Regions from separate parts of the Sodalis sp. RH15 genome, predicted to be linked through region 2. Evidence: riboswitches for the same ligand, from Rfam matches in the RefSeq annotation. Region 2 holds a riboswitch; each other region holds the start of a gene.
What was found. A riboswitch is a leader RNA that binds a small molecule or an ion and turns the genes downstream of it on or off. The one in region 2 is predicted to bind thiamine pyrophosphate.

Region 1 (4,653 bases), 480 kb from region 2:
ACCGCTCCGTCCTGACTGTGGTAGGCGCCGATTTGCTGATAGAGGTAGTAAGGCAGGGTGCGGAAATGTTCGTTGCCGAACAGGGCCACCACGCCGAAATCCCCGATGGAAAGAATGCTGGCAAAGGCCATCGCCCGTCCGAGGGGCTGTCGCAGCGCCCGCCACTCCACCACGTTTAACCGCGCCGCGCCCCGGATGCCCAGGGACAGGCACAGACGGTTGTAGCGCTCCGCCACGTCCAGCATCGGTGTTTCCAGAATTTTCAACGCATAGGGTACGGCCATCAGGGCGTTGGTCAGTATCACCAGCCCATAGGGTGACTGCGGTAGCCCGACGCTGTTATTGGCCAGCAGAAAGAAGCCGGCGGCCAGGACAATGCCCGGCATCGCCAGGATCAGCATGCCGCTCAGGTCGAGCATCTGCGCTCCCCATAAAGAACGGCGTAACCGCAGTTCCCGGCTGCTCCATAACAGCATCAGCGTTAGGGTAATACACAGCAGGCCGGCGCCGAGGGCAATCCGTAACGAGGTGAGCATGGCCGACCATAAGGCTGGCCGGGCCAGGGCCGAGGCAAGGTCGCGGTTGATACCGTCGGCGACCACCGCCAGCAAGGGGGGCAGCAACAAGAGCAATGCCATGACGATAACGATCCCGTCGATGATTCTTCCCCGGTGCCTGTCGCGGGGATTGCGCCAGGCTGACGGCCGGGTGTCCCCCACCGGAAAAGCCTTGGCCAGACGCTGGCTGAACAGTACCAGGCCCAGGCAGCAGATCATTTGCAGCAATGCCAGCAGCGCCGCGCGGCCGGGATCGTAGTCGTAGCTCAGCGCTTGGTAAATGGCCAGTTCGATGGTGGTGGCTCCGGGCCCGCCCCCCAGGGATAGCACGGTGGCGAAACTGGCGAAGCACAGCATAAAAATCAGCGCCGCCGCCGGCAGTAGCTGACGGCGCAACCAGGGCCACTCCAGCAGCCGGAAAAAATTCCAGCCGCTGATATTGAGCTGTGCCGCCAGCTGGCGCTGTTCCACCGGGATACTTTCCAGTCCCTGTAGCAGCAGCCGCGTCGCCAGCGGCAGGTTAAAAAAGACATGGGCCAGCAGGATACCCGGCAAACCATAAGGGGAGAAACCATAAGGCAAGTGCAGCGCCGCGCTTATCTGCGCCAGCCAGCCCTGGCGGCCGTAAACGTCCAATATACCGAATACCGCCACCAGCACCGGCATCACCAGCGTCATGGCGCAAAAGCGCAGCAGCAGCAGGCGGCCGGGGAAACGACGGCGAAAAAGCGCCCGGGCGAGAAAAATCGCCGGCAAGACCGACAGTACCGCCGACAGCAGCGCCTGCCAGAGGGTAAAACGCAGCACATGGCGAAGATAGCCGTCGGTCAGCATATCCCGCCATTGAGTGGCCGGGGCATTGATCCATAACGCGCCCACGGCCGACAGCGCAATGGCGGCCAGCAGCGCGGCCGCCAACAGTCCCGGCCACAGCCAGCGGGGGATTATTGGCTGACGGCGCGCAGCCATGTCTGGGTCCAATTGTTCCGTTGTTTCGCCACTTCCTGCGGCGTATAGGACAGCGTTTTTTGCGGCGGCTGGTCAAAACCGGCCGGCAGCGGAGTCTTTATCACCGGGTACATCCAGTTGCCGGTGGGGATGGTCTGCTGGAAGGCCGGCGTCACCATAAAATGCATAAACTGCTGCGCCAGCTCGGGATTTTTACTGGCGGCCAGTTGGCCGGCCACTTCCACCTGCACATAATGCCCTTCGCTGAAGGACGCGGCGGCGTAATTATCCTTTTTCTCTTCCACTATATGGTAGGCCGGCGAGGTGGTGTAGCTGAGCACCATATCCGCTTCCCCTTTCAGGAACAGCCCATAGGCCTCGCTCCAGCCCTTGGGCACGGTAACGGTCTTTTTCGCCAGACGTTGCCAGGCCTGTGGCGCGTCGTCGCCATAGACTTTTTGCACCCACAGCAGTAAACCCAGTCCGGGGGTGCTGGTGCGGGGATCTTCATAGATGATTTTCAGCGGCGCCGGGCCATCGATAAGCTCATGCAGGCTGGCGGGGGGATTTTTAAGCTTGTTTTTATCGTAGACAAAGGCGAAATAGCCGTAATCAAAAGGCAGAAAAGTAGCGTCATGCCAGCCGCCGGGCAGGGTAAGTCCTGCGGTATCCACGTTATGAGGTTTAAACAGATGGGTATCCTGGGCGGCCTGGATCAGATTATCATCCAACCCTACCACCACATCCGCACTGCTTTTTTTCCCTTCGATGCGCAGGCGATTGAGCAGCGCGACGCCGTCTTCCTGGACGATGAATTTCAGTTCACAGCCGCATTGGGCTTCAAAGGCCTTTTTGATAGCCGGGCCGGGGCCCCATTCGGAGGCGAATGAATCATAGGTGTAAACCGTCAATACGGGTTTTGCCCATGCGGGTATGGAAGCCAGTAAAATAAGGGAAGGTAACCATTTTTTTATCACGTTGCGCTCCTGAAAAGAAGTATGGCAAAGGAGTTCTGAGGCAGCGCGGCGCGCTCTCAAATCCCTTCGCCGGTATTAACCGGATCAGGTTCGACGGGTGTGGTCTCAGCGAAATTCACCGGCGGCATAGCGCCGGTGAATTTCGCACCCCGTTGAGAACGCGTTCATTGTAATGGGTTTGTTCGCCTCTTGACAGCGTTTAGGAATCCGGCGGCGCAAACCAGGCGGATTTGAAATCGAACCAGCCGAGGGCATTCATGCGCACGCCGCGCATGCTGCGTTGCCCTTGCAATATCATCCGGTGGTGAAACAGAGGGTGCAGGCGATAATCGGTGACCAGCGCGCTGCACCACTCCGCCAGCGGTAATTGCCGGCTGCGCCAGGTTTGCGCTATCCGGGCGAAATCAGTTTGCAGGCAGTGATGCAGTAACGGCATTTCATAGAAGGTCGCGAACAGCGAGAATTCCAGCGGCGGGGAGAAGTTGGCGCTGCCAAGCCAAATGTCGCTCTGCGCCGCGCCCTGATGCCAGGCTTCGTAGTTCAGGGTGTTGACGGTCAACTGGATATCCAGTCGCGCCAGGACCTCGGTCAAGGCGCGGCATAAATCATCAAATTCGGAATGAGCGTGGTAAACCGTCAGCCTGAGATGGGTCAGTCCCGACGGTTTCGGGCGCGCCTCGGCGACCTTGTTGTGGTGCCAGCGCGGCAGGATACCGTAGGCCGGCGACCAGTAGTGCTGATAGGCCGGTCCGGCCTGCACCAGCATGGATATCGGGTCGATGTTTTCGCAGAGCCAGCGGCGATGTTCCGGGTTTTGCATCAGCGGCGAGCGCTGGTCGAACAGAATAAAATAGCAGCCGTCCCCCAGGCGGGTTTCCAGCTCATCATGGCCGCTGTCGTCCCCTTGCAGTTGCACCCCTGAGTAGGTCAGCTCAGCGGTAAGATCCGGCAATACCCAGATATTCACCTCATCAATCAGCGCTCGATAGCCGAAATAGTCATCAAAAGCCCGGATTTTCAGCTGGCTCGGGCCATTGTTGACCACGGCATAGGGCCCGGTGCCGATGGGACGTCGGGTAAAATCAGGTAATGTTTGCCACTCCTGCGGCAAGATCATGGCCGATACGCTGCTCAGTAGCCAGGGCAGCCATTCGTCCGGCGCGGACAGGGTGATATCAACGGTATTGGCGGTGGCCGAGCTGACGCTATCCAGATGGCTGAACAGCGGCTGGTCTTTCAGGCGCAGCAGCGACAGGCGCACATCGTCGGTGGTCAGCTCGCGTCCATGATGAAAATGAATGGCCGGGCGCAGATAAAAACGCCAATGGAGCGCCGAGACCCGCTGCCAATGGTGGGCCAGATCCGGCTCCAGTTCCCCATTTTCCTCATTTATCCGGGTCAGGCCGCTGAAAATCTGCCGTACCACATGGTTCTCCGAGCGGCGCAGCGGCGTGCCGGGCAGCAAATTTTGCAGTGAACGATAGTAGAGGACCCGCAGAATATGCTTGCCTTGCCGGAAGCTGCGGCCCACATGGGACAACAGCATCTGGCGCACTACATCTTTGTCCCCCACCAATTGCACCAACTGGTCGATGCGATCCTGCTCCAGCAGGTCTTCGGCCCGCTGCTGTTGCAACGCCAGGCCGGTATAAAGAAACCGGAGATGTGAGTGTTTGCCGCGTCCGGCCTGGGAACGCCACTCCAGCCAGCCCATATCCTGCATCGCTTTCAGCAAGGAACGGACATGGCGCCGAGAGCAGCTGAGCACCAGCGCCAAATCCTGCAGAGTGGTCTCTTGCTCCTGCCCCTGGCAGCTTTGCCACAGGCGGATAAATTGCTGATGCAAGCGGGATGAAGTCATAAAAGAGGAACTCTCCTTCGAAAGCCGTCTATTTTTCTTCCGCTATAATAAGCCGATAATGCTTTTGTCGAAAGGGGAGCATCGAATGGAGGCGACGGGGGCAAACAGATGAAAAAAACGACGTTACGACGATTCTATCAATGTTATCTGCGTGCCATCGGTAAAGGCGGTCGCCCTGATAAGGCTTTAAGCGCAGCAAGGATGGCGCTGTTATTACAGGTAACCCAGTGGCACATCGATAAGATGTCGGAAAACGAATACCAGCACTGGATATAATATTCTATGAATAGAGTATCCATGGTATGGAGCA
Region 2 (4,653 bases):
GCTGGATTAATCAATATAAAAACCATGGCTATCAAAAAATTGATCCGGTCATGATCATCGCATGCCGGAAATTTTCGCCATTTATTTGGCCTGACAATCCGGCGATAATCCATCAGCACAGTTTTTTCAATCTGTCGAAATTTTATCGTCTGAACAGCGGTTATACCTTCACGTTGCATGACGGCGACGACAATCTGGCGACGCTGAGCCTCACCAATCGCACCGGCAGCTCGGATTTTTATCGTATCATCGAGCAAAATAAGGAAAAATTCCAGATGCTGTTGATTACCACCCATGAAAAAGTGATCAATTTTATGCGCGCCGAAATGCGCGCTATGCAGCCTTACGGCGGCCCACCCACCCATGCACTGCTATCGCCCAGGGAAAAAGAAGTATTATTCTGGGCCAGCGCGGGTAAAACCTATGGCGAGGTGGCCACTATTCTTACCATCAGAGAAGGAACGGTAAAATTTCATATAAGAAATATTATTGATAAGCTTGGCGTTGTCAATGCTAAACATGCCATTAGCCGTGCCATGGAGCTCAAGCTTTTCAGTTAATGCTTTATGAACGATAAGGTTGGATAATATTATCTTCGCTGGTCTTGTGTGTTCTGTTTTATTATCCAAAATAAAAATTATTTAATTTTTATTAAACCAGATCCATATATTGATGTGCTAATTACATTCATTTTCTCAGGGTTTCACCTCGGAAAGCTAAAACCTGATGTTTATTGTAGCTGCGTTTATACCCTCTCTTTTAATCTAATCGGACGGGATACCGGCGCCGCGAAGTTGTAGACAGTGTCGGTAATAGACATTGAAAATACAGCAGGAAGCAAATAGGATTGATTATATTACATGTGTAAAATTATTGCCTCTTATCTGCTTTTTTTATTCCCATTGACGGCCTTCGCCTCCAATGTTGTTGATAAAGAGGTGCTGCAACGCATTTTGAATAACGTTTCCCATGAGTGCCTTGGCAATCCGGCCTGGCCAATCTCCCTGCCGGTGGATAACGATCCCTGGCTCTTGGGCCGTCTCGAGGCCTTGGCCGAGTCGGGGCTGGTTCAGCCGGCCTGGCTTGATAATCGCCCCGTCTGGCTGTTGACCCCCACCGGCGCAGGTTCCTCGCCTCGCACCGGCGATGGGTGCATCGGCCGGATGCTGTTGCGGCATGGCTTGCAGGAAGTCCCCTGCGATCGTTGATCTTTTCTTCCCGCACCCGGATAATCAACAGACTTGACTCGGGGTGTCCGTTGTTACGCAGCGGACTGAGATTTAACCCGCATAACCTGATCTGGATAATGCCAGCGTAGGGAAGTCACGGCGTCCCTTCCTCCGGATCCCGTCTTCTTAAACGCCGGCTGGGAGCAATATGACTGTACAACCTATGGAATTTCCCGGCCTGACCGCGGCCGCCTCCCTTGATTTGCTTCGGCAGCATGCGCCGCTGGTGCATTGCTTGACCAATGACGTGGTGCAGGCTTTTACCGCCAATACCCTGCTGGCGCTCGGCGCCGCGCCGGCAATGGTGGTCGATCCGGAAGAGGCGGCGCAATTCAGCGCCGTGGCCGATGCCCTGCTGGTGAATATCGGCACGCTGCGCCGCCGCCAGGCGGAGGCCATGCTGGCCGCCGTCCAGGCCGCTAACGAGGCCGGCACTCCGTGGGTACTCGATCCGGTGGCGGCGGGACCTCTTGCCTATCGAACCGGGTTCGCCCATAGTCTCCTGCCGCTGCGCCCGGCCGCCATCCGCGGCAATGCCTCCGAGATCCTGGCCTTGGCCGGCGAGAGCGCTCTGGGACGCGGCGTGGACAGTGCCGATGATTCCAGCCTGGCCCTGTCCGCCGCCCGGAAGCTGGCCACGGACTATCACACGCTGGTGGCGGTAACAGGACGGGTGGATTTTGTCACCGACGGGGAGCGGATATGGTCCATCAATGACGGCCATCCGCTGATGACCCGGGTGACGGGGACCGGCTGCGCGTTATCGGCGGTGGTGGCGGCCTTTTGCGCGCTGCCGGGGGATCGTTTGTCGCACGTGGCCGCCGCCTGCAAAGTCATGGCCCGCGCCGGCCGGCTCACCGCGGCTGACGTCAAGGGGCCCGGCAGTTTTGCCGTGGATTTCCTTGATAGACTCTATACTCTCCAGGGAGAGCAGCTGCAATGAGCCGCATCCGGAATCTCTTGACCATCGCCGGTACCGATCCCAGCGGCGGGGCCGGCATCCAGGCCGATATGAAAACCTTTTCGGCCCTCGGCGCTTACGGCACCACGGTAATTACCGCCCTGGTGGCGCAAAATACCCGCGGCGTGCAATCCATCTATCCCATCACTCCTGAGTTTGTAGGTGAACAGCTGGACTCGGTGCTCAGCGATGTGCGTATCGACAGCGCCAAAATCGGCATGCTGGGGCAGGGGGATATCGTCCGGGTAGTGGCGGAAAAACTCCGGCGATATCCCATCCCCTTCGTGGTGCTGGACACGGTTATGGTGGCAAAAAGCGGTGATTTCCTGCTGGCGCCGGATGCGGTGTCGGCGCTAAGGGATGAACTGTTGCCGCTGGCATCCATCATCACCCCCAACCTGCCGGAGGCGGCGGCATTATTGAACTGCCCGCCGGCAGACGATGAAAGCGGCATGCGTGAGCAGGGCCGGGCGCTGCTGGCGTTGGGTTGCCGGGCGGTGGTGATGAAAGGCGGCCATCTGCATGGAGAATCCAGTCCCGATTGGCTGATTACCGCCGACGGGGAGCTGCGGTTCGATGCCCTGCGGGTCAATACCCGCCATACCCACGGCACCGGCTGTACGCTGTCCGCCGCGTTGGCGGCGTTGCGCCCGCAATATGACGACTGGGAGCAAACCCTGCGGGCGGCGAAAGCCTATTTGCAGCAGGCGTTGCTGCATGCCGATGATTTAGAGGTCGGGCAGGGGATTGGACCCGTCCATCATTTCCACCAGTGGTGGTGACATGCCGGTTAACACACCTTCGGCGTAGCTCAACAGCGAGCGGGCATATTGCAGATGGCGGGCGTCGAAGACGTTAAGCGGATAGTGTTTCTCGGCGCGGTGGGGACGAATGCGCAGCGAAGGCACGAGTTTGTCCTGCTTTTTATCCGGTACCGCGGTAAAGATATATCCCGGCTGCAGGCGGTTGTCTTCATCGCGCCATAATAACTGCAATGACGGATAGGGGGGGTTGGAACGGGCGATAAAAACGTTGCCGGACCAAAAGCCCTCGAACAGTCCGTCCTTTTGCAGGCGCTTCTCTTCGAAAACCGGTGCGTTGACCCATGCGGTCAATGCCGCAGGAGTAATGGCCTGTTCCAGCTGTTTCCACAGCGGGCAGCCGTTTTCCAATTGCCAGCAGGCTAAACCGATATAGTCGTTTAGCGCCTGCCAATCCTGTTCCAATTTAAGTTTTAACGACTTGTCGAACAGGTTGCGGTATTGGACGATGGGACTGCGCAGCTCACCGATGGTGTCATAGGTAATCAAGGTGGCATTGCGCGGCTTGCGGCGCAGCGATAACCAGAGAAATATTTTGGGGATGCGAAAGGCGATGGACTGCACGCTAAGACGGTATTGATTCTCCTTGGACAGCACAAAGCCGTTGGAGGTACCGCGCTTTTCGCGATAATTGTGAATCACCACCACGCTGTCTTCACCCATCCATCCGGTGACGTAATGTTCTTTATCGCTGTCGGTGAGCTTCAGGTCATCCACCATGGAGCAAATGTTCTTTTCGTCTAACGTCGACAGGGGATGTGTCTCTTTGGCGCTGTAATAAAGGCTTTCTGGCATGGGTAGGTCGGGTGAAAAAGCTTGCATTATAATTTCCTGGGTAAGCGATATGCCATATAACCTTCATCTTTCAAGTTGCAGCCGGCACAGCTGCAACTTGAAATCTATTGCGTACAGATTACCTTAAGTTGTTATACAAATTCTTTACCCACGCGCCTTTGACGGCCAATATTGTGCGTAAGATCAAAATCTTTATGCCAATAACGGGCATTGCGGCGGCAAACGGCATGAGAGCGCCGCCGGCAGCACTTTGATCCGGAATTTTTTTCCTCTCAGCGGTTCACCGTCCAGATTGAAGGTGACCTCATGGGGCGCGATTATCTCCAGCCAGGGCAGAGTGGCGGAAACGATATGCGGATTCTCGGTGTCGGTGGAGAGGCTATTGAGCAGTATTGGCAACCACTCTTCCACGGCGAAGATACGCAACTGCAGCTTACCGTCATTGATAAGCGCTCCCGGACATAATACCTGGCCGCCGCCGGCCTGCCGGCCGTTACCGATACCGATCACCAGGGCGTCGCCGGTCCAGCTGAAGCCGGGCCCGCGGATTTCGCAGCTATCGGCTTTCAAGGTGTCCATGCGCAGCAAACCGTGAATGAAATAGGATGCGCCCCCCAGCACCGATTTTAATTTCGCCGGTGTTTCGCTGGTGATACGGGTACCGAAGCCGCCGGTGGCCATATTGATGAAAAAACGATCCTGATTGACCCGGGCGAGATCGATATCCGTCGCTTTGCCCAGCACGGCCAGCGCCAGCGCTTTATCCAGCTCCGCCGGGATGGCGCAGCTTTGGGCAAAGTCGTTGGCGGTGCCCAGCGGCAGGATGCCGAGGCTTGGGCGGCCTTTT
Region 3 (4,653 bases), 1.5 Mb from region 2:
AGGGGTGATAAGGACGCGACAGGCGGTGTACCGCCTCCACCAATACGCCGGCGTTTTCCGGCGGCACATCCTGGTGAATGCCATGCCCCAGGTTAAACACATGTCCTTCCCCGTACCCGTAACCCGCAAGTATTTCAGCGGCTTCCAGCTCGATGCGCTGCGGTTGGGCGTACAGTATCGACGGATCCATATTGCCTTGCAGGGCCACTTTATCTCCCACGAGGCGGCGGGCGTCGCCGATGTCGGTGCTCCAGTCAAGGCCCAGGGCGTCGCAACCGGTTTGGGCCATCTGTGCCAGCCACTGTCCGCCGCCCTTGGTAAACAAGGTCACCGGCACCCGGCGCCCTTCGTTCTCCCGCAGCAGACCGTCGATGATTTTATGCATGTAAGCGAGAGAGAATTCCCGGTAGCCATTACCGGTAAGCACACCGCCCCAGGTATCGAAAATCATCACCGCCTGGACGCCGGCGCGAATCTGGGCGTTCAGATAAAGCGTGACGCTATCCGCCAGTTTGTCCAGCAGCAGATGCAGGCTCTTCGGTTCCGTATACATCAATTTTTTGATTTTGGTGAAGGATTTGCTGCTGCCGCCTTCGACCATGTAGGTTGCCAGGGTCCAGGGACTGCCGGAGAAGCCGATTAAAGGCACCTCGCCGCGCAGATTTTTTCGGATGGTACGCACCGCGTTCATGACATACACCAATTCCTGCTCGGGATCGGGAATGGGTAATTTTGTTATGTCGCCGAAAGATAAGAGGGGCCGCTCGAAACGCGGCCCCTCTCCCTGTTCAAAAAAGAGTCCCAATCCCATGGCATCGGGGATGGTCAGAATATCGGAAAACAGAATCGCCGCGTCAAGGGGATAACGCCTTAACGGCTGCAGCGTCACCTCGCAGGCCAATTCAGCGTTTTTGCACAGCGACATGAAATCCCCGGCCTCGGCGCGGGTCGCCTGGTATTCCGGCAGGTAGCGACCGGCCTGCCGCATCATCCAGACCGGGGTCATATCCACCGGCTGGCGCAGCAGGGCGCGCAGGTAACGATCGTTTTTCAATTCATCCATGCTGGATTTCCTTTGTTATTAACGGGTTGTCGCAATAGAGCTGTCGGCATCCCGATCCGCGCGACATAGGGCCACCGTATCCTCGATTAACCGGCGGGCCACGGTGCCCGGCGGCGGCAATAACGGCAATGCATCGTAACGATACCAGCCGGCATCCAGGATCTCGCTGTGATCGGGGGTGATGTCGCCACCGTCATACTCCGCCATAAAAGCCATCATCAGCGAATGGGGAAAAGGCCATGGCTGAGAGGTGACATAGCGTACATTCTTCACCTTCACCTTGGTCTCTTCCATGACCTCGCGGGCCACCGTTTGCTCCAGCGTTTCACCCACTTCGACGAATCCGGCCAGCACGGTATAGATGCCGCCGCGATGGCGGGTATGCTGGGCCAGCAAAATTTCATCGCCCCGGCGAATCGCAACTATAATGCATGGAGCGATTTGCGGGTAATAGCGTTCATGGCAATGATCGCACAGGCAAGCCCACTCTTTGCCGCTAATGCGCATGGTATGTCCGCAGTAGCCGCAAAACCGGTGGGCCCGGTAGAATTCCGCCAGTTGGACACCCCGCCCCGCCAATTGGAACAGGCCGGGGTCTTGGTCAATGATCTGCCGGACCGATCCCATATCCCGGGGCATGGTATGGCGTACCAGCCAGGCGGTAGACCCTGCCCATTCGCCGATGGGGGTTGCAGTAAACCCCTGCAGCGACCAGGCGGAGGCCAAACCAAACGGCAATTCCCCTTGGGGTAACCACAATTTGCTGTTCTGGCTGACGACCCACCAGCCGTGTTCGTTACCGCTGAGTTCTTGTTCCATTTTAGTTGCACTACCCCTTTTTCACTGGCAATCTAGAATTTAGCTTTAAAAGATAAATAACGCAGCGTTACTTTTATTACATCGGAGTCTGTCATGTTAAACCAGCTGGAAATCTTGGCTCAACGGGTTGGCGGCAGTAACGAACTTATTGACCAATGGCTGGTGGCCCGCCGGGGCTTACTGGTTGCTTATTACCATCTCATCGGTCTTAAGCCCAACAAAGAAAAGCATACTCCTCTGGATGAAAACGCGCTGGACGACTTTTGCCATCATCTCGTGGACTATCTGTCCGCCGGCCATTTTCATGTGTACGATCGTATCGTGCCGGAGGCGGACGAAAGCGGTCCCAACCGTCTTTTAATAACGCAGATCTACCAGGCTTTGCAGGAAAATACGCAACAAATCATGTCGTTTTATGACAGCCAATTTGAGACCGCCGTGGATCATGACAACTGCATGGAGTTCCAGGAAGCCCTTTCCGGCGTCGGCGAGGCGCTGGGCACCCGGTTTTCGCTGGAGGACAAGCTGATTCAAAAGGCGTTGGAGCACCGAGCGGACTATCGGCCCTCGGAACCCGCCGCCAATAATGACCCGGATGCCTCGCGCCTGGCTTAGCGTCGGGTCTGAGCATCCTTTTCGGCTCATCTGAGCCGCAACGCTGACCAATCGCCCCGGCGTCAACGAGTAGGGGCACTTTGTCAGCAAACGTTGGCTCGTGATGAGCCGGTATCTTGTCGGAGTGCCTAGCGCGTACATTACGCCAGGCTGAGACCGTTAATTCGGGATCCGCGGAACCTGATCGGGTTAATACCCGCGAAGGGAACAAGAGTAATTCAACGCCAAGAATCATCGTCGATCGACATATGATTCCAGCCCTGTCTTATTACTCCCGTAGCGCTCCGGACAAGCAATTTTCCCTAACTTCTTTATAAGGAATTGCTATGTCTCTACCCACCACTCCTTCCCGCCGCGAACAGCGGGCACAGGCCCAGGATTTTATCAACCGCCTGAAAGGCGAGGCGTTCCCCCAGTCCCGCCGCATTTATTTACAGGGCAGCAGTGCCGATATCCGGGTGCCGATGCGTGAAATACAGCTCAGTCCGACCATGATCGGCGGTGATAAAAGCGCCCCCCGATATGAACAGAACGAGCCGGTGCCGATATACGATACCGCCGGACCCTATGGCGACCCGGAGATATCCATTGACGTACGCGCCGGTTTGTTTCCGTTGCGTGCCAACTGGATCGAACGCCGGGCGGATACCGAAACCGTCAGTGAATTAAGCTCTCGTTACAGCGGGGAGCGGCGTGCCGACGACGGTCTGGATGAAATCCGTTTTGCACCGGGCCATATGCCGCAGCGCGCCAAACCTGGGCGCTGCGTCACACAGTTACATTACGCCCGGGCGGGTATCGTGACGCCGGAAATGGAGTTCATTGCGCTGCGTGAAAACATGGGCCGTGAACGAATCCGCGGCGAAGTGCTATTGCAACAGCATCCCGGCCATGGCTTCGGCGCCGAGCTGCCGGAAAATATCACGCCGGAATTCGTGCGGCGGGAGGTTGCCGAGGGCCGCGCCATCATCCCCGCCAATATCAACCATCCCGAATCGGAGCCGATGATTATCGGCCGCAATTTTCTGGTGAAGGTCAATGCCAACATCGGCAACTCGGCGGTAAGTTCTTCCATCGAAGAAGAAGTGGAAAAACTGGTATGGTCCACGCGCTGGGGCGCGGATACCGTAATGGATCTCTCCACCGGACGCTATATCCACGAAACACGGGAATGGATACTGCGCAACAGCCCGGTCCCCATCGGTACGGTGCCCATCTACCAGGCGCTGGAAAAGGTCAACGGCGTGGCGGAGAATCTGACCTGGGAAACGTTCCGCGATACCCTCTTGGAGCAGGCGGAACAAGGGGTGGACTACTTTACCATTCATGCCGGCGTGCTGCTGCGCTATGTGCCCATGACCGCCAAACGGTTAACCGGCATCGTCTCCCGCGGCGGTTCCATTATGGCGAAATGGTGTTTGTCACATCACAAGGAAAGCTTTCTGTATGAACATTTCCGCGAAATCTGCCAAATCTGCGCCGCCTATGATGTAGCGCTGTCGCTGGGCGACGGCCTGCGCCCCGGCTCCATCCAGGACGCCAACGATGAGGCGCAGTTCGCCGAACTCTATACCCTTGGCGAGCTCACCAAAATCGCGTGGGAATATGACGTCCAGGTCATGATAGAAGGCCCCGGCCATATCCCGATGCATATGATTCGCCGCAATATGACCGAGCAGTTGGAGCACTGCCACGAAGCTCCCTTTTACACTCTCGGACCGCTGACAACCGATATCGCCCCCGGTTATGACCATTTTACCTCCGGCATCGGCGCGGCGCTTATCGGCTGGTTCGGCTGCGCCATGCTGTGCTACGTCACGCCCAAGGAACATTTGGGCCTGCCAAATAAAGAGGACGTGAAGCAAGGGCTAATCACCTACAAAATCGCCGCCCACGCTGCGGATCTGGCCAAAGGCCACCCCGGCGCGCAAATTCGCGATAACGCCATGTCCAAGGCGCGTTTTGAATTCCGCTGGGAAGATCAGTTCAACCTGGCGCTGGACCCCGCCACGGCACGCGCATACCACGATGAAACCCTGCCCCAGGAGTCCGGTAAGGTGGCGCATTTTTGTTCCATGTGCGGTCCTAAGTTCTGTTCAATGAAGATTTCCCAGGAAGTCAGGGATTATGCCGCCGCTCAGGCCATCGACGTTCAG

Region 1: linked by a shared signal. The riboswitch ahead of thiB (thiamine ABC transporter substrate binding subunit) and the one ahead of thiM (hydroxyethylthiazole kinase) in region 2 are both predicted to bind thiamine pyrophosphate.
Region 3: linked by a shared signal. The riboswitch ahead of thiC (phosphomethylpyrimidine synthase ThiC) and the one ahead of thiM (hydroxyethylthiazole kinase) in region 2 are both predicted to bind thiamine pyrophosphate.

What each region holds. Positions count from the first base shown of each region.
Region 1 covers NZ_CP178738.1:4,942,921-4,947,573, reverse strand. The annotation lists gene thiP (thiamine/thiamine pyrophosphate ABC transporter permease ThiP) at 1-1,526, opposite strand, end outside; gene thiB (thiamine ABC transporter substrate binding subunit) at 1,502-2,482, opposite strand; TPP riboswitch at 2,526-2,644, opposite strand; gene sgrR (HTH-type transcriptional regulator SgrR) at 2,682-4,343, opposite strand; gene sgrT (glucose uptake inhibitor SgrT) at 4,452-4,619, shown strand.
Region 2 covers NZ_CP178738.1:4,458,810-4,463,462, reverse strand. The annotation lists gene ACL2XO_RS20265 (helix-turn-helix transcriptional regulator) at 1-560, shown strand, start outside; gene ACL2XO_RS20260 (hypothetical protein) at 861-1,208, shown strand; TPP riboswitch at 1,238-1,338, shown strand; gene thiM (hydroxyethylthiazole kinase) at 1,378-2,172, shown strand; gene thiD (bifunctional hydroxymethylpyrimidine kinase/phosphomethylpyrimidine kinase) at 2,169-2,972, shown strand; gene ACL2XO_RS20245 (hypothetical protein) at 2,919-3,833, opposite strand; gene yegS (lipid kinase YegS) at 3,999-4,653, opposite strand, start outside.
Region 3 covers NZ_CP178738.1:5,938,832-5,943,484, forward strand. The annotation lists gene hemE (uroporphyrinogen decarboxylase) at 1-1,063, opposite strand, end outside; gene nudC (NAD(+) diphosphatase) at 1,082-1,882, opposite strand; gene rsd (sigma D regulator) at 1,976-2,497, shown strand; TPP riboswitch at 2,608-2,721, shown strand; gene thiC (phosphomethylpyrimidine synthase ThiC) at 2,824-4,653, shown strand, end outside.